DNA from 2 places in the Modicisalibacter sp. MOD 31.J genome. Region 1 is predicted to be linked to the other one. Evidence: predicted binding sites of a transcription regulator. Region 1 holds the regulator's gene; the other holds the start of a gene.
What was found. The regulator sigma-54, encoded in region 1, starts transcription at its own class of promoters, with help from an activator protein. The targets are predictions, from matches to a motif close to TGGCACNNNNNTTGCTNT.
Positions count from the first base shown of each region.

Region 2: KGR00_RS01330 (2,4'-dihydroxyacetophenone dioxygenase family protein) is a predicted target of sigma-54. The motif match lies at 5,708-5,725, and genes of this name have one in related genera.

Region 1 covers NZ_JAGXFF010000001.1:1,162,303-1,170,064, forward strand. The annotation lists gene mgtE (magnesium transporter) at 1-909, opposite strand, end outside; gene KGR00_RS05155 (HPr family phosphocarrier protein) at 1,005-1,274, opposite strand; gene rapZ (RNase adapter RapZ) at 1,261-2,151, opposite strand; gene ptsN (PTS IIA-like nitrogen regulatory protein PtsN) at 2,251-2,745, opposite strand; gene raiA (ribosome-associated translation inhibitor RaiA) at 2,756-3,064, opposite strand; gene KGR00_RS05175 (RNA polymerase factor sigma-54) at 3,236-4,648, opposite strand; gene lptB (LPS export ABC transporter ATP-binding protein) at 4,814-5,539, opposite strand; gene lptA (lipopolysaccharide transport periplasmic protein LptA) at 5,572-6,087, opposite strand; gene lptC (LPS export ABC transporter periplasmic protein LptC) at 6,096-6,674, opposite strand; gene KGR00_RS05195 (HAD family hydrolase) at 6,676-7,233, opposite strand; gene KGR00_RS05200 (KpsF/GutQ family sugar-phosphate isomerase) at 7,286-7,762, opposite strand, start outside.
Region 2 covers NZ_JAGXFF010000001.1:288,025-295,786, forward strand. The annotation lists gene KGR00_RS01310 (LacI family DNA-binding transcriptional regulator) at 15-1,019, opposite strand; gene KGR00_RS01315 (dihydrodipicolinate synthase family protein) at 1,291-2,208, shown strand; gene KGR00_RS01320 (Nramp family divalent metal transporter) at 2,335-3,606, shown strand; gene KGR00_RS01325 (sigma-54-dependent Fis family transcriptional regulator) at 3,725-5,503, opposite strand; gene KGR00_RS01330 (2,4'-dihydroxyacetophenone dioxygenase family protein) at 5,773-6,300, shown strand; gene KGR00_RS01335 (SDR family NAD(P)-dependent oxidoreductase) at 6,308-7,126, shown strand; gene KGR00_RS01340 (alcohol dehydrogenase catalytic domain-containing protein) at 7,126-7,762, shown strand, end outside.

The DNA of each region.
Region 1 (7,762 bases):
CGCCGCCGCCATGAAGGCGGTGATCAGGTTCACCCCCAGCCATACCGCGCGCCGCCGGCTGGTCCGCCAGGCCGGGGCGAAGGTGTCTTCCTCCTCGTCGAGGCCGGCCATGCTCATCACCTGATGCTCGGCGTTCTCGCGGATCACGTCGACCACGTCGTCGATGGTGATCCGCCCCAGCAGGTGCTGGTCGCCGCCGACCACCGGCGCGGAGACCAGGTCGAACTTCTCGAACAGCTTGGCGACCTCGGCATCGGGCGTCATCGCCGGGATGCTCACCATGTCGGTGTCCATCACCTCGCGGACCAGCATCGCGGTATCCGACACCAGCAGGCGGTTGATCGGCAGGCTGCCGATCAGCTTGTCGCTGCGGGTCACCACCAGCAGGGTGTCGGTGGTGTCGGGGAGGCGCTCGTGACGACGCAGGTAGCGCAGCACCACGTCGAGGGTGATGTCGGGACGAATGGTCACCGCATCGGTGTTCATCAGCCCGCCGGCGGTATCCTCGGGGTAGGAGAGCACCGTCTCCAGGCGCTGGCGTTCCTGGGCCTCCATCGAGGCGAGCACTTCCAGGGTGACGGTGTTGGGCAGGCGTTGCAGCAGGTCGGCGAGGTCGTCGACGTCGAGCCCCTCGGTCGCCGAGACCAGCTGCTGGGCGTCCATGCGATTGAGGAAGACGGTCTGGATGTCCTCGTTGAGGTACTGGAGGACGTCGCCCTGCAGTTCGGGCTCGACCAGCTCCCAGAGGACCTCGCGCTCCCGCGGCGGCGTGGATTCCAGCAGATGGGCGACGTCGACCGGGGCCAGACCGCGATTGAGCATGCGCCGTGCCTGATCGAGCGCACCGCTTTCCAGTGCCTCGTTGAGACGTTCCAGACGGGGCTGCAGCCTTTCGGGATTCTTGCTCATGGCGCTCGGCGTCCTCGATCGTCCTGGCGGGTGGGGCGCCATTCTAGCATCGCCGACTGACAGCGGCGCGCTTGCCGGGCGTTCCCGGCGGCGGGTCAATGTTCCTCGTCGAAACGCGCCGCGAAGAGCGCCTCGAGGGCCTCCAGGGCGTCCTCGGCCTGGGGGCCTTCGGCCTCGACGGTCAGTCGAGTGCCGCAGGGCGCGGCGAGCATCAAGAGCGACATGATGTTGGCGGCGTCGGCGCTGCGTCCCTGGTGGGCCACGCTGACCCTGGCGTCGTATCCCTGGCAACACTGGACGAGCTTGGTGGCGGCCCGGGCATGCAGGCCGCGCTTGTTGATCAGGGTGAGTTCACGCTGGGGCACGGGCCTCTCCCACTGCCGTCTGGATCCCCAGTTCGCGATGGCGGATGCGAACCTGGAAACGCTCGGTGAAGTGGCGGGCGAGACGCTCCACCATATACACTGAGCGGTGCTGACCGCCGGTACAGCCGATGGCCACCGTCAGGTAACTGCGGTTGCTGGCGCGGTAGGCGGGCAGCCAGCGTTCCAGCCAGCCGCGGATGTCGTCGACCATGGCGGTGACATCGGGGTAGCTCTCGAGGAATTCGACGACCTCGCGGTCGCGGCCGCTGAACGGCCTCAGGCGCGGGTCCCAGAAGGGGTTGGGCAGGCAGCGTGCGTCGAACACCGTGTCGGCGTCGAGGGGCACGCCACGCTTGAAGCCGAAGGATTCGAAGGTCAGGGTGAGCCGGTCGCTGCGGTGATGGGCCACCTGTTCGGCGATACGCCCGCGCAGTTCGTGAACCGAGAGTTGCGAGGTGTCGATCACCAGATCGGCGAGATCGCGAATCCGCGACAGGGCGTCCTCCTCGGATTCGATCGCCTCGGCGAGCGTCATCTCGCTGTCGCGGGTCAGCGGGTGGCGGCGGCGAGTCGCCGAATAGCGCTCGAGGAGGATCTTGTCCTCGGCGGTGAGGTAGACCACCTGACAGTCGATACCGCGGCTGCGTACCGTGTCGAGCTGGTCGGGAAAACGCGCGAGGGCGACGGGCAGATTGCGGGCGTCGATGCTCACGGCGATGCTCGAGCGGTCGGTGTCGTCCTGCTGGAGCTCGTCGATCAGGGCGTCGAGGAGCATGGCCGGCAGGTTGTCGATGGCGTAGAAGCCGAGGTCTTCCAGGGCCTGCAGGGCGATCGACTTGCCCGACCCGGAACGACCGCTGATGATCACGAGCTGCATCGAGCGGCTCTCCCTGGTGGCGATGAGTAAGGCGGGGCGACGCGGCGCCCCGGGGAATGTTGACACGTTTCGCGCGTGGCGCGAAGCGGTGTCCGGCCGTCAGGGAGCCTGTCGCGCACTGGCCGACGGGTCGCCCTGGTGGCGGATCGCGTCGAGCAGGATGTCGTAGAGGTCGCGCTGGCTCTCGCTGTGGCGCAGACGACTGCGCGTGTCGGCATCGTTCATGATGCCGGCGACCTGGCCGAGCAGCGCCAGGTGCGTGTCATCCGCTTCCTCGGGAACCAGCAGGACGAAGATCAGATCGACCGGCTCGCCGTCGACCGCATCGAAGTCGATGGGCTCCTGGAGCTTCAGAAAGCCGGCGATCGGGGCCTTGCAGTGCGGATTGCGCGCATGCGGAATGGCGACACCGTTGCCGATGCCGGTACTGCCCAGGCGTTCCCGTCCGATCAGCCGGCTGAAGACTTCCTGGCTGTCGAGGCTGGGCGTGTTCTGCGCGATGAAGGTACTGAAGAACTCCAGTACGCGTTTCTTGCTCCCCCCGGGCACCGCGAACAGGGTGCGCTCGGGGGGAAGGATGGCTTCCAGTGTCATGATGGAGGGGTCAGCGGGCGCCGGCGCCTTGCGCGCGGGCCTGGGCCTTCTCCTTGTGCTTGACGAGCTGGCGGTCGAGCTTGTCGGCCAGCGCGTCGATGGCGGCGTACATGTCCGCATTCTCGGCTTCGGCGTGCAGATCGGCACCGGCGGCGTGCAGGGTACAGGCGGCCTGTTGACGCTCCTTCTCGATCGACAGCGTCACCTGGGCCGTGGTGATGTTGTCGTAATGGCGTTCCAGCCGCATGAGTTTCTCGTTGACGTAGTCACGCAGAGCATCCGTCAGTTCGACGTGATGGCCGGTGATGTTGGCTTGCATGGGCACGCTCCTGTTACCGCGGGTGGTGGCTCGATTGTAACCCTTTTTGCAGCTTAGCAAACCCCCGCGGGATTACCCGAGAGGCAGGCGTGAAATTTGTCGTTCGCGGGCGGGCGTGTCGGCGGGGTGACGGGGAGCGGCACCTTCCCTGTGCCGGGCGGGACGCGGTGTTCAGGCGAGGCGCTTGCGCTCGCTGGAGGAGGGGATGCCCATGGCCTCGCGATACTTGGCCACGGTGCGTCGCGCGACCTGGATGCCGTCCTCGGCGAGCAGGTCGACCAGCTTGCTGTCGGAAAGCGGCTTGCGCGGCGGCTCCTCGCCGATCAGTTTCTTGAGCCGGGCGCGGATGGCGGTGCTGGAGTGCGCGTCGCCTTCGCCGCCGACGTGGCTCGAAAAGAAGTACTTGAGTTCGAAGACGCCGCGCGGGGTATGGATGAACTTCTGGGTGGTCACCCGCGAGATGGTCGATTCGTGCATCTCCACGGCCTGGGCGATGTCGGCGAGGATCAGGGGCTTCATGGCTTCCTCGCCGCGCTCGAGGAAGTCGAGCTGGCGCGTCATGATCTCGCGGCCGACCTTGAGCAGGGTGTCGTTGCGGCTCGACAGGCTCTTGATCAGCCAGCGGGCCTCCTGCAGGTGCTGCTTCATGAAGGTATTGTCGTCGCTCTTGTCGGCGCGGCGGATCAGGGCGGCGTAGTCGGGCTGGATGCGCAGCCGTGGCAGCGCCTCCGGATTGAGCTCGATGCGCCAGCCGTCGCGTACGCGACGGGCGAGCAGGTCGGGGATCACGTAGTCGCTGGCACTGTCGTCGAAGGCCTGGCCCGGGCGCGGGTCGAGCGCGCGGATCAGGGCGATCACCGAATCCAGCTGGTCGTCCTCGAGGCGCAGGCGCCGCTTGAGCAGCTTGCGATCGTCACCGGCGAGCGCTTCGAGGAACTGGCGAACCAGGCGCTTGGCCTGGGGCAGCAGCGGCGTGTCGTCGGGCAGGGTACCGAGCTGGAGCAGCAGGCACTCGCGCAGGTCGCGGGCGAACACCCCGGTCGGGTCGAACTGTTGCAGACGGTAGAGGACCTGCTCGACGTCGCTGGCGCGGAGTCCGGCGAGGCCCTGGGCGCGAAGTCCTTCGGCGAGGGTGTCGAGCTCGCCGTCGAGATAGCCGTCGGCGGTGATCGCGTCGATCAGGGTCTCGGCGATCAGCCGCTCGCGGGTGTCGAGATCGGCCATGTCGAGCTGCCAGAGCAGGTGGTCCTGAAGGCTCTCGCCGGCGGCGTTGCGGTCGAAGTCGGGGCCATCCTCGCTGCGACTGCCGGCCGGCGCGAGGTCCTGATAGGTATCGGACCAGTCGCTGTCGACGCTCAGTTCGTCGGGGATGTCCTGGCTCCAGTCATCCTCGGCCGGTTCGCTGGACGTGGTCTCGCCGAACTCTTCCTCCATCTCGAGCATGGGATTGGACTCGAGCGCCTGCTGGATCTCCTGGCGCAGGTCCAGCGTCGACAGCTGCAGCAACTGGATGGCCTGCTGCAGCTGTGGCGTCATGGTCAACTGGGTGCCGACCCGAAGCTGCAACGTGGGTTTCATAGCCATGGCGAAGAAGCGTCATCGAGAGAATTTGTCGACACGTTATCCTGACGCCGAAAGGCTTGCAAGCCTTAAAGCAATAACCGTGCCACTATTCCGGCGGCCGGCTAGCGGCGATGCCTTGCAGGACGCGGCGCCGAGGCAGGAGGGGCGGGACGGCGCCGGTCGCGACTACAGGCGGAATTCGTTGCCCAGGTAGACCTCGCGGACCTTCTTGCTGGCGAGGATCGCCTCGGCGCCGCCCTCGGCGATGATCTGGCCGTCGCCGACGATGTAGGCCTTGTCGCAGATATCCAGTGTCTCGCGGACGTTGTGATCGGTGATCAGGATGCCGATGCCCCGGTCGCGAAGCTGGCGGATGATGCCCTTGATCTCGCCCACCGAGATCGGATCGACGCCGGCGAACGGCTCGTCGAGCAGGATGAAGGCCGGTTCGGTGGCCAGCGAGCGGGCGATCTCCACGCGGCGGCGTTCGCCGCCGGACAGGCTCATGCCCATGTTGTCGCGAATGTGGTCGATGTGGAACTCCTCGAGCAGGTGCTCGAGCTGCGTCCGGCGGGCGGCCTTGTCGAGATCCCGGCGGGTCTCGAGGATCGCCATGATGTTGTCGGCCACCGAGAGCTTGCGGAAGATCGAGGCCTCCTGAGGGAGGTAGCCGATCCCCGCGCGAGCCCGGTGATGCATGGGCGCCCGGCTGAGGTCCTGGTCGTCGATCGCCACTTCGCCGGCGTCGGCGCGCACCAGCCCCACGATCATGTAGAACGAGGTGGTCTTGCCGGCGCCGTTGGGGCCCAGCAGGCCGACGATGCTGCCCTGACCGATGGTCAGGCTGATGTCCTGGACCACCCGGCGATTCTTGTAGCTCTTGGCCAGATGGCTGGCGGTGAGCGTCTTCATCGCGGACGATTCTCCTCGGTTGTCGGCGCTCGTCATTGCGACGACTTGGGGGTGAGGGTCATGCGCACGCGCTGGTCCTGGCTGCCCTGGGCGTTGGAGCGGGCCTGGACCTTGCGACTGTCGAGATAGTATTCGACATAGGCGCCGTTGAAGGTGTCCTTGGCCTGATGCAGCTCGGCGTGGCCGATCAGTTCGACGCGGCGCGCCCCGGCATGGTAGACGACGGTGTCGCCCCAGCCCTTGACCAGTTCGTCATCGGGGGCCGGGCGCTGCTCGAGGTAGGCGCGCTGCTGCTGGCCGGTGGCGGTGACCCGGGTCACTTCGCCCTGGTCGTTGCGTTCGATCTCGACCCGGTGGGCCTTGAGCACCATGCTGCCCTGCTGCATGTCGACGTTGCCGGTGTAGACGGCGGTGCCGGCGCGGTCGTCGAGCTCGAGGCGATCGGCGGCGACGTTGATGGGTTGGCTGGCATCGCTCTCCAGCGCCATGGCCGATGGCGCGAGCAGGGTCAGCGCGGTCAGGCCGAGTCCGGCGAGGTAGGCTCGCATGGGTATCCTCACTGTTGACTGATCGGCGGGTGAAAACCGTGGACGTCGCCGGCCAGGCGCAGTTGGCCGGTGTCGATCCAGGCGTCGAAGCGCTCGCCGCGGACCCGCTGGCGGTGCTTGTGAAGCACCGTCTCGGTGTCGCTCCAGGCGTGGCGCTGGTCGGCATCGTAGATCAGGGTCTGGCTGTTGATCCGCCACCCTTCACCGGGCGTCTGGAGCTGGGCGTCGCCGGTCAGGATCAGCGGGTTGCCGCCGGTTTCCAGCCTACCCTTGTCGGCGGTGGCGAACCAGACCCGGCCCTTGGCGTCGACGAGCCGCCCATCCGGGGTGTCGAGGCGGGTCACGTCGTCACCCGGGGTGTGCTCGAGACGCGGTGTGGCGAGGCGCTGGTAGGCCTGGCCCTGGCTGTCGAAGCGCGTCAGCTCGGCGTCTTCGAGGTAGTAGTCGGGCTCGCCGGTCTCGCCCTCGGGGACCGGGCCGGGCGGCGCGCTGCCGCGCTGTTCGATGACCGAGAGCACCCCGCCCAGCGCGATCAGCAGCACCACGAGCCACCACTTGGCCGACAGGCGCGGGAGACGCATCGCCATGTCAGGCCTGGCCGTGCAGGTAGGTGTCGAGCACCGACGCCCAGTGGCCCTGGAGCTCGAGCAGGCCGTCGCAGATCTCGCGGACGGCACCGTGGCCGCCGGCGCGATCGGTCACCCAGAGCGCATGCTCGCGGATATAACGCGGGGCGTTGGGTACGCTGATGCCCAGGCCGGCGCGCTTGATGGGCGCCAGGTCGGGCAGGTCGTCGCCGCAGTAGGCGACCTGATGCATCGCCAGACCGAGCCGCTGGATCAGGCGGCGCAGCAGGTCGAGCTTGGCGTCGCTGCCCTGGAAGACGTGCTCGATGCCCAGCGCCGCGGCGCGCCGGGTGACCATCGGCGAGTCGCGCCCGGTGATCAGCGCGACCTCGACACCGGCCTGACGCAGCAGCTTGATGCCCTGGCCGTCCTGGGTCGAGAAGGCCTTGGTCTCCTGACCGTCGGCCTGGAAATAGAGCTGGCCGTCGGTCATCACGCCGTCCACGTCGAGCGCCAGCAGGCGCACGTGGCGGGCGCGCTCCACGAGGGCGGGATGGTTGAGGCGCGGGTCGAGAACCATGAGTGTCTCCTTGAATTGCGTGACGACGCGACTGGCCTCGCGTGGCGGATGGCTAGATGACGCCGCTGGTCAGCAGGTCGTGCATGTGCAGGGCACCGACCGGGCGGTCCTCGGCGTCGACCACCGCCAGCGCGGTGATGCGGTTGTCCTCCATGAGCTTGACCGCCTGGGCGGCGAGCACGTCGGGACGAATGCGCTTGCCACCTGGCGTCATCACGTCGTCGACGCGCAGGGCATGCAGGTCGCTGTATTGATCGAGGGTGCGGCGCAGGTCGCCATCGGTGTAGACGCCGCACAACCGGCCCCGGGCGTCGACCACGCAGGTGAAGCCCAGCCCCTTGCGGGTGATCTCGAGCAGCGCGTCGCGCAGCGGGCTGCCGAGCGTCACGCTGGGCAGGCGCTGGCCAGTATGCATGAGGTCCTCGACCTTGAGTAGCAGGCGGCGCCCCAGGCTGCCACCGGGATGCGACAGCGCGAAATCCTCGGCGGTGAAACCGCGGGCCTCGAGCAGGGCCACGGCGAGCGCGTC
Region 2 (7,762 bases), 870 kb from region 1:
GCCGGACAGCACGCTCATCGATGAATCACGGACGAGGCTCTCGGCATCAAGCTGGGCATGGCGCGCCTGATGCAGGCCGTGCCCCGGGCCTTTTCGCTGAACAACAATTCAATGGCCTGTTGAGCGACATAGTCGAAAGGCGTGTGAACCGATGTCAAAGGCACCGGCAGGCGGCTCGCCAACGGGATATCGTTGTAGCCAACCAGTGAAAGCGATGCACCGATATCGATGCCGAGACGGTGCGCGGCGGCCATGACCCCAATGGCGAGATTGTCATTGACGGCGAATATCGCCGAAGGGCGCTCCTGTCGAGAGAGAATGTCGAAACCCGCTGTCTCACCCGACTCGATACCGAAACCGGACTCGACCACCCACTCCTCGCGGACGGTGATGCCGGCTTCTCGCATGGCCCGCCTGAAGCCTTCCTGACGGTCCCGCGCAGTGGATGTGAAGCCGGGCCCGGCGACCAGCGCGATGTCTCGATGGCCGAGGTCGAGTAGATGTCGAGTCGCGAGATAGCCGCCTTGGGCATCGTCGCCCAAGGCAGAGGGGCTGGTGCCATCGGTGCGTAATACCAGGGTGTGCGGCACGCCCTGCTCGCGCAATCGCGAGGGAAGCTGGTCGTCTAGCCGGCTGGTCGCCAGGATCAAGCCATCCACCCGTCGGTTCAGCAGCGACTCGGCCGCCTGGCGTTCGCTTTCGGGGTCGTCGCCGCAGGTCGCCACGATGGCGAAATAATGGCGTTCCTGCGCGGCCCGGGAGATTGCCTCGTAAATGAGTGCCATGACGGTGTCGCTCAGCCGGGGGACCAGCACGCCGATGGTCCCTGTGCCCCCACGTCGCAGACTGGACGCCAGTATGTCTCGCTTGTAGCCGAGGACTTCGGCGGCCTCTCTGACCCGCTGGGCAGCGGGGCTCCTGGAGGGCGGTAGGCGCTCGTCCAGAACGCGGGAGACGGTCGAGGTGCTCACGCCGGCGGCCTTGGCGACGTCGTGCATGGTTATCGGTTTGTCGTTCATTGCTTTGCTTTTCATGACCCTGGGTGAGGCAGAGAGCTTGCGTGCCGGAATGTTAGCGGCGCCAAGGACGTCGACTCGAATGATTCTAGCGACTGCCGTGTCGTCTTATAAGTAAGCAATAGGATGATGGTGACGCCCTGGCGTCGACCCATGCAAACATCCCCCAGTCCCGCTTAGACCAAGGTTGTATTTGCGCCCGAAATATTTGGTGCAAGCATTTGCAAACGTTCCCAGTAACGTTACCACATTCGTGCAACGACGAGGAATTACCATGTCTCTCGATCTCAGAGGTCTGACCCCCGCACCGGTCACCCCCTTCACTCGCGATGGTGAAGTGGATTATGCCGGCATCAAGAAGATTGGTTCCTGGCTAGGTGGTATCGACGGCATCAAGGGGCTGGTCGTCCTGGGGCATGCCGGCGAAGGCACATTCCTGACGTCCGAGGAACAAACGCGGGTCATCGAAGCGTTCGTCGAATCGGTCAAGGGCGAGGTACCGATCATCGCCGGCATCACCCGTGAAGGCGATTACGTCGCCGCCGAGGAGGCAAAGCGGGCGGTCGAGGCGGGTGCTTCCGCGGGCCTCGTCTATCCTTCGCATGGCTGGCTGCGTTTTGGCTATCAGGAAGGCGCGCCGCAGGAACGTTACCGTCGTATCCACGAGGAAAGCGGTCTGCCGCTGATTCTGTTCCAGTATCCGGATAACACCAAGGCCACCTACAACCTGCAGACTCAGCTCGATATCGCCGCGCAGCCGGGCGTGTTCGCCATGAAGAACGGTGTACGCAACATGAAACGCTGGGACACCGAAATCCCCGTGATTCGTGCCGAACGTCCCGACCTGCAAATCCTGACGTGCCACGATGAATACCTGCTACACACCATGTTCGACGTGGACGGGGCATTGGTCGGCTATGGTGGCATCGCCCCGGAGCCGCTGATCGAGATGATCGAGGCCGGTAAGGCGAAGGACTACACCAAGGCGCGCGAGCTGCATGATCGTCTAATGCCGGTCACCAAGAACGTCTATCACCGTGGCTCCCATATGGAAGGCACCGTGGCCCTCAAGTGGGCACTGGTCGCTCGTGGGATTCTCGATCATGCGACCGTGCGTGCACCGCTACGCCCGCTCGCCGAAGGCGCGGATAAGCAGATCGCCGATGCCATGCGTCAAGCAGGGCTGGCCTGAGCGCATCCGGCCAGGATCCCCCCCCGGGTCTTGGCCGACCTCCTCGGTGATGCCTTCTGGGCATCACCGTCTCGCCAGACTCGTCCATACCTCCATTCCTATAAAAATAGTTATCAGGAGCGCGTGATGAATACGGATACCCAGCGAGATACTGAAAGATCCGCGTCGTCGGCGACTTCCCGCCAGGCCCGCTTTTCGTTGTCGGTCCCCCAAATGCTCGCCCTCATGGGCCCGGCCTTCGTCGCCGGCGCGTGGCGTTTCGGGCCAGGCGCGCTGACATCCGCCGTCCAGGCCGGCAGCCAATATGGTTACGCCCTGCTTTGGGTCATTCTCGTGTCGGCGGTGCTCATGTTCGTCTTCAATGACATGGCGGTGCGTCTTGGGTTGGCTTCGGGCGACTCGGTGGTCGCCGTGACCAAACGGACGTTGGGCCGTGCGGTCGGTGTCCTGGCCGGTTTCGGTGTGTTTGCCATTACCCTGATGTTCGCCGTAGGTAATGCGGTGGGGTCGGGTCTGGCGTTGAGCCTGCTGCTCGGCGGCTCTGTCGTCGGTTGGACCCTGGCATGCACGGTTGCGGTGGGGCTGCTCATCGCGATGCGTAACACCTACAAGGCCATGGAACGGCTACTGGTGGCGTTGATCGGTCTTATGTCGGTCGGCTTTCTGGCGTCGACGATTCTAAGCGATCCCAACTGGGTAGCCGCGGCCAAGGGATTGGTACCCCAGATCCCGGCCCAGGCCGGTGTGCTACTGATCGCACTCATCGGCACCAACTTCTCGATCAACTCGGCATTCTATACCGGCTACGCCATCCACGAGAGAAAGCTCAAGCGAGAGCAGTATCGTGCCATCACACTCATGGATACGTTGCCGGGCAACATGGCGACGGCTGTCATGGCGATGTTGATCATCATCGTGGCTTCCGCCGTGCTCAACGCGACGGGGGCCGTGGTGACCACCTTCCCGCAACTGGCAAGCGTACTTGAACCGTTGGCGGGACGACTGGGTTCCACTCTGTTCGGTCTGGGCTTTTTTGCGGCGGCTTTCTCCTCTATGGCGGCCAACGCCTCGGCCGGTGGTACTCTGCTCGCGGATGCCCTGGGCTGGGACAGCCGCCTTTCCTCCTGGCGGGTCAAGATTCTGGTGTACGGTGTTCTGGCCTGGGGGGCGGGAGTCACCCTGGTGTCCAAGGGGTCTCCCATCGAGTTGATCCTGATCGCTCAAGCGTTGACGGTTCTGGTCGCTCCTTTCCTGGGGATCATTCTCTTCCTGCTGACGCAACGCCGCGATGTCATGGGCGATCTCCGGAACGGGCCCTGGCAGACCGGGTTCGCCATCCTGGGTCTCATTGCCATCTTTTCCATCTCGTTCCGGCTTATTGTCAAACTCTTCGGTTGAGCCCGAGGCGCATCCAGGTCCCGTGGCATTGATGGCGAGCTGGCGAAGCATGGAAACCATTTAGCGGCGGCTTTCGTCCCTCGTTCTGGATATCCTTGGCGCGAGTCATCGCCAGCGCTCACCACTTGTTGGGATAGCGATACCGGCTGGGGTCCAGCTCCAGCTTCTGCAGTCGATAGGCGAGCTTGGCGCGGGTGATGCCCAGGTCGCGGGCGGCCTGGGAGACGTTGCCTTCGCTGTCGCTGAGCACCCGTTCAAGCATCTCGACTTCCCGCTCTGTGGTGGGCTGGCCGGGCGTCCTGGCGCCGCCGGCGTCGGTCGTCTCGAGGTCGCCGGCGCGGTTGATTCTGAGCCGGGGGCCGGGGTTCGAGGAGAAGGCGGTGTCCTCGAACAGGTGAAAGACATCGATCGGCCCGCCATCCATGGCATTGATGACGCCACGTTCCACCAGGTTCTGGAGTTCGCGGATGTTGCCGGGGTAGTCGTATTCCAGCAAGGCGTCGGAGGCCTTGCGGGTCAGCCCGGTGATCGATTTCCGATAGCGCTCGGCGTAGTGGCGTGAGAAATGCTCGACCAGCAGCGGAATGTCGTCGCGCCGCTCCCGCAACGGCGGCAGCCGAATCGGGAAGACGTTGAGGCGGTAGTAGAGGTCCTCTCTGAAGCGGCCGGCCTGAACTTCCTGAAACAGATCCTTGTTCGAGGCGGCGACGATGCGCACGTCGACCCGGATCGGCTGGCCCCCGCCGACGCGCTCTATCTCGCCATCCTGCAGCGTGCGCAGCAGCTTGCCTTGGGCTTCCAGGCTCAATGACGGGATTTCATCGAGAAAGAGGGTCCCGCCGTCGGCGCGTTCGAAACGCCCGGGGCGACTGCGTTCCGCCCCGGTGAAGGCGCCTTTCTCCACGCCGAACAGCTCGGCCTCGATCAGCGTATCGGGGATCGCCGCGCAGTTGAGGGCGACGAAGGGGCCTTCTGCCAGCAGGCTGTTGCGGTGCAACGCATTGGCGAAGAGATCCTTGCCCACCCCCGACTCGCCATTGAGCAGCACGGTGGCCGGCGTGGGGGCCACGCGCTCGATCTTCTGCAGGGCGATGCTGACGGCGGCGGAAATCCCCACGATCCTCTGAAAATCGCTACCGGCGGCGGTGCTCCCCGGGGCTGGTGGCACCTCGGTCTTGCGCCGGGAGGCTCGCGCCGGTGCCTCGGCATTCGGCAACGTGTGCCGGTCGAGCTGCAGCCAGCCGAGATCGTCGAAGTCGTCCATGCGCTCATTGGTGGTTTCACCCACGATCCGGCAGTGCGCATGGCCACAGCCGGCGCACTCGAGTTCCCGATAGATCACGCGCTTGCCATAGAAGGCGCTGGCATAGCCACTGGCATAGCCGAGCTGCATCCAGCAGATGGGCTCCGGGGAAAGGCCGTAGGCCTTGATGTGCTCGGCGGCTTCGATGGAGTCGTGCCAGAGAAACTCCGCGTCGAAGGTGCCGTTGGGGATGTCGTGATCGCGGCGTATGGTCTCGACCTTGACCATTCCCATGACGGCATGCAGGCGCTCGCCCGCGCTCAAGACCCCGGCGTCGTCGTTATCCGGCCAGTGCTTGCGCACGAAGGCGGCATCCGAGGCCCCGGCCGAGAAGCCGACGCGCATCAGCAGATCGCGTGCGCCGATGGGGCCCAGCGCCTCGATCAGCTCACGACGCAGGGCGCCGAACGAGTTGGCGCCGAACAGCAGCATGCGGCGGGTGTCGAACCAGATTCGCCCGTCGTTGGGGGTGAAACGCAGACTCTCCGTCAGGTCGTGCAGCGTCGGCGGGTCGCCGGCATGCAGCACATCTTCGACGACATTGGCTCGCCGAGCCTGTGCCGTGATCTCCGAAAGGCGCAGTTTTCTGGGCATGTATTGACCCTACCAAAGTCGCAGATATGAGTTCGATTTGGCCTCGGTTTTAGAATTTTTTGTGAAAAAAATGAATTTTATAAATTCTAGAGGATCGTGACCTGTCTTGCCGTTAGTCATTGGTCTTCATTGCGGATGGGATTTCGTTGTCTCAATGGGGGGTTATGCCTGTGACTTATACAATGGTCTATCTCTCTTCATCGGTGGCATGTGGCTTGCTGCTGGTTAATGGAAGACCCCGATGACGCAACATTGAGAGGAGAAAGACCATGTCGAATGCCCCCGCAAGCACGGCCTATAAAATCGTCGAAGTGCCGGAGCCGATGAAAGCCATGCAGGATCGCTTCGGGCGAGAAGGGAGTTATATCGGGCGCTCGGAAGCGGAAAGCCCGTGGGTGCCTTTTGGCGATAATGCCGCAATACGCCATCTGGCTTTCGATGTCAGGAACAATGTCTACTGCAATATCTTGTGGATAAAGGGGCCGGGTGTCATCGGTACACACAAGCACCGTGGCATGGTCTGGGCCGTGGGGATGGAGGGAAGTTTTCGCTATCTGGAGTACGACTGGACCTGCGGCCCCGGTGATTTCATCACCGAAATGCCCGGCCAGGCCCACACCCTGGTGACCGATGAGCCGAATGGCATGAAGGCGCTGTTCTGGATGCAGGGAGCCAATGAGTTCTACGACGAGAATGGCGAATGGGCGGAAACCCTGGACGTCTTCTGGTTCATCAATCACTACGTCACTTACTGCGAAGAAAACGGCATTCCCATCAACGATCAACTGTTTCTGTGAGGTGGGTATGCGTGTCTTGGAACAGTTCAGCGTCGAAGGACGCTCGGCATTGGTGACGGGAGGCGCCTCGGGTCTGGGTCTCGCTTATGTCGAAGCCCTGGTGGAAAACGGCGCTCGCGTCACGCTGGCGGATATCGATGTCGACGCCGCGATACGTGAAGCGGCGCGCTTGCGGGAGCAGGGCTTCGAGGTGCATGTCCAGGCGCTCGATGTGGCCGACCGGGAACAGACGCGCCTGGTGTTCGAGGAGCATGTGCGCCGCTTCGACGGTCTGGATATCGTCTTCGCCAATGCCGGTATCGATCCGGGGGCGGGCTTCTGGAATCCGGGCGGCTGGCGCAACGAGGACGGGCAGGTCGACACCCTGGACCCGGCCCGCTGGGATCGCACGATCGCCATCAATCTGACGGGCACCTTCAATACCCTGCGCATGGCGGCTAAGTACATGAAGCCCCGGCGCCGCGGCTCCATCGTCGTCACTTCGTCGAACGCCGCCGTCATCACCGAGCCCGTGGTGGGCCTGCCCTACATGCCGGCCAAGGCCGGGGTGTCGCACATGGTCCGCCAACTGGCCCTGGAACTCGCGGCGTTCGGGATACGCGTCAACACCATCGCGCCGGGGGGCTTCGTCACCAATATCGGCGGCGGCTGGCTGAAAGACTCGGACGTGCGCCAGAGCTGGGATGCCAAGGTACCCCTGGGGCAACTGGCGGAGCCGGAGCAGATCAAGGCGCTCGCCCTCTATCTGGCCTCGGAGGCGTCCTCGTACATGACGGGGGCGCAACTGGTCATCGATGGCGGGACCTCGTTGGGGAGGGTCGGCTGATGCGTGCTGCCGTTTTCCATGAACTGCACCGGCCGCTGGAGATCCGCGAGCTTCCCGATCCCACGCCGGGCGACGACGAAGTCGTCATTCAGGTGAGGCGCTGCGGGATCTGCGGGTCCGATCTGCACATGACCGAAGATGCCGTCTTCGGCCTCTGCCCCGGCGACGTGCTGGGTCACGAGTATGCCGGCGAGATCGTCGCCTGCGGTACCGCGGTCGATAACCTGCGCACGGGGCAACTGGTCTCCGTCATGCCCTTCCGCAGTTGCGGGCGCTGTCTCTCCTGCCTGTCGGGGGACCCGGCCTGGTGCCGGCAGATGGTGCTCGAAGGCGGGGGCTATGGCGAATACGCGGCCACCGCGGCACGCCAGTGCATTGCGCTGCCCGAGGGGGTGAACACGGACGACGGGGCGATCGTCGAGCCGTTGGCCGTGGCGCTCCACGGCGTCCGGCTCTCCGGCATGCGCCCCGGGGACCGCGTGCTGATCCTCGGTGCCGGTCCCATCGGTCTGGCGGCCGCGTTCTGGGCGCGTCGCTTCGGAGCGAGACAGGTCGTCGTCCAGGACATCGCCCGCTATCAGGAGCAGCGTGCCCATTACATGGGAGCGACCGGTTTCGTCTGTGCCCCGCAGGAAC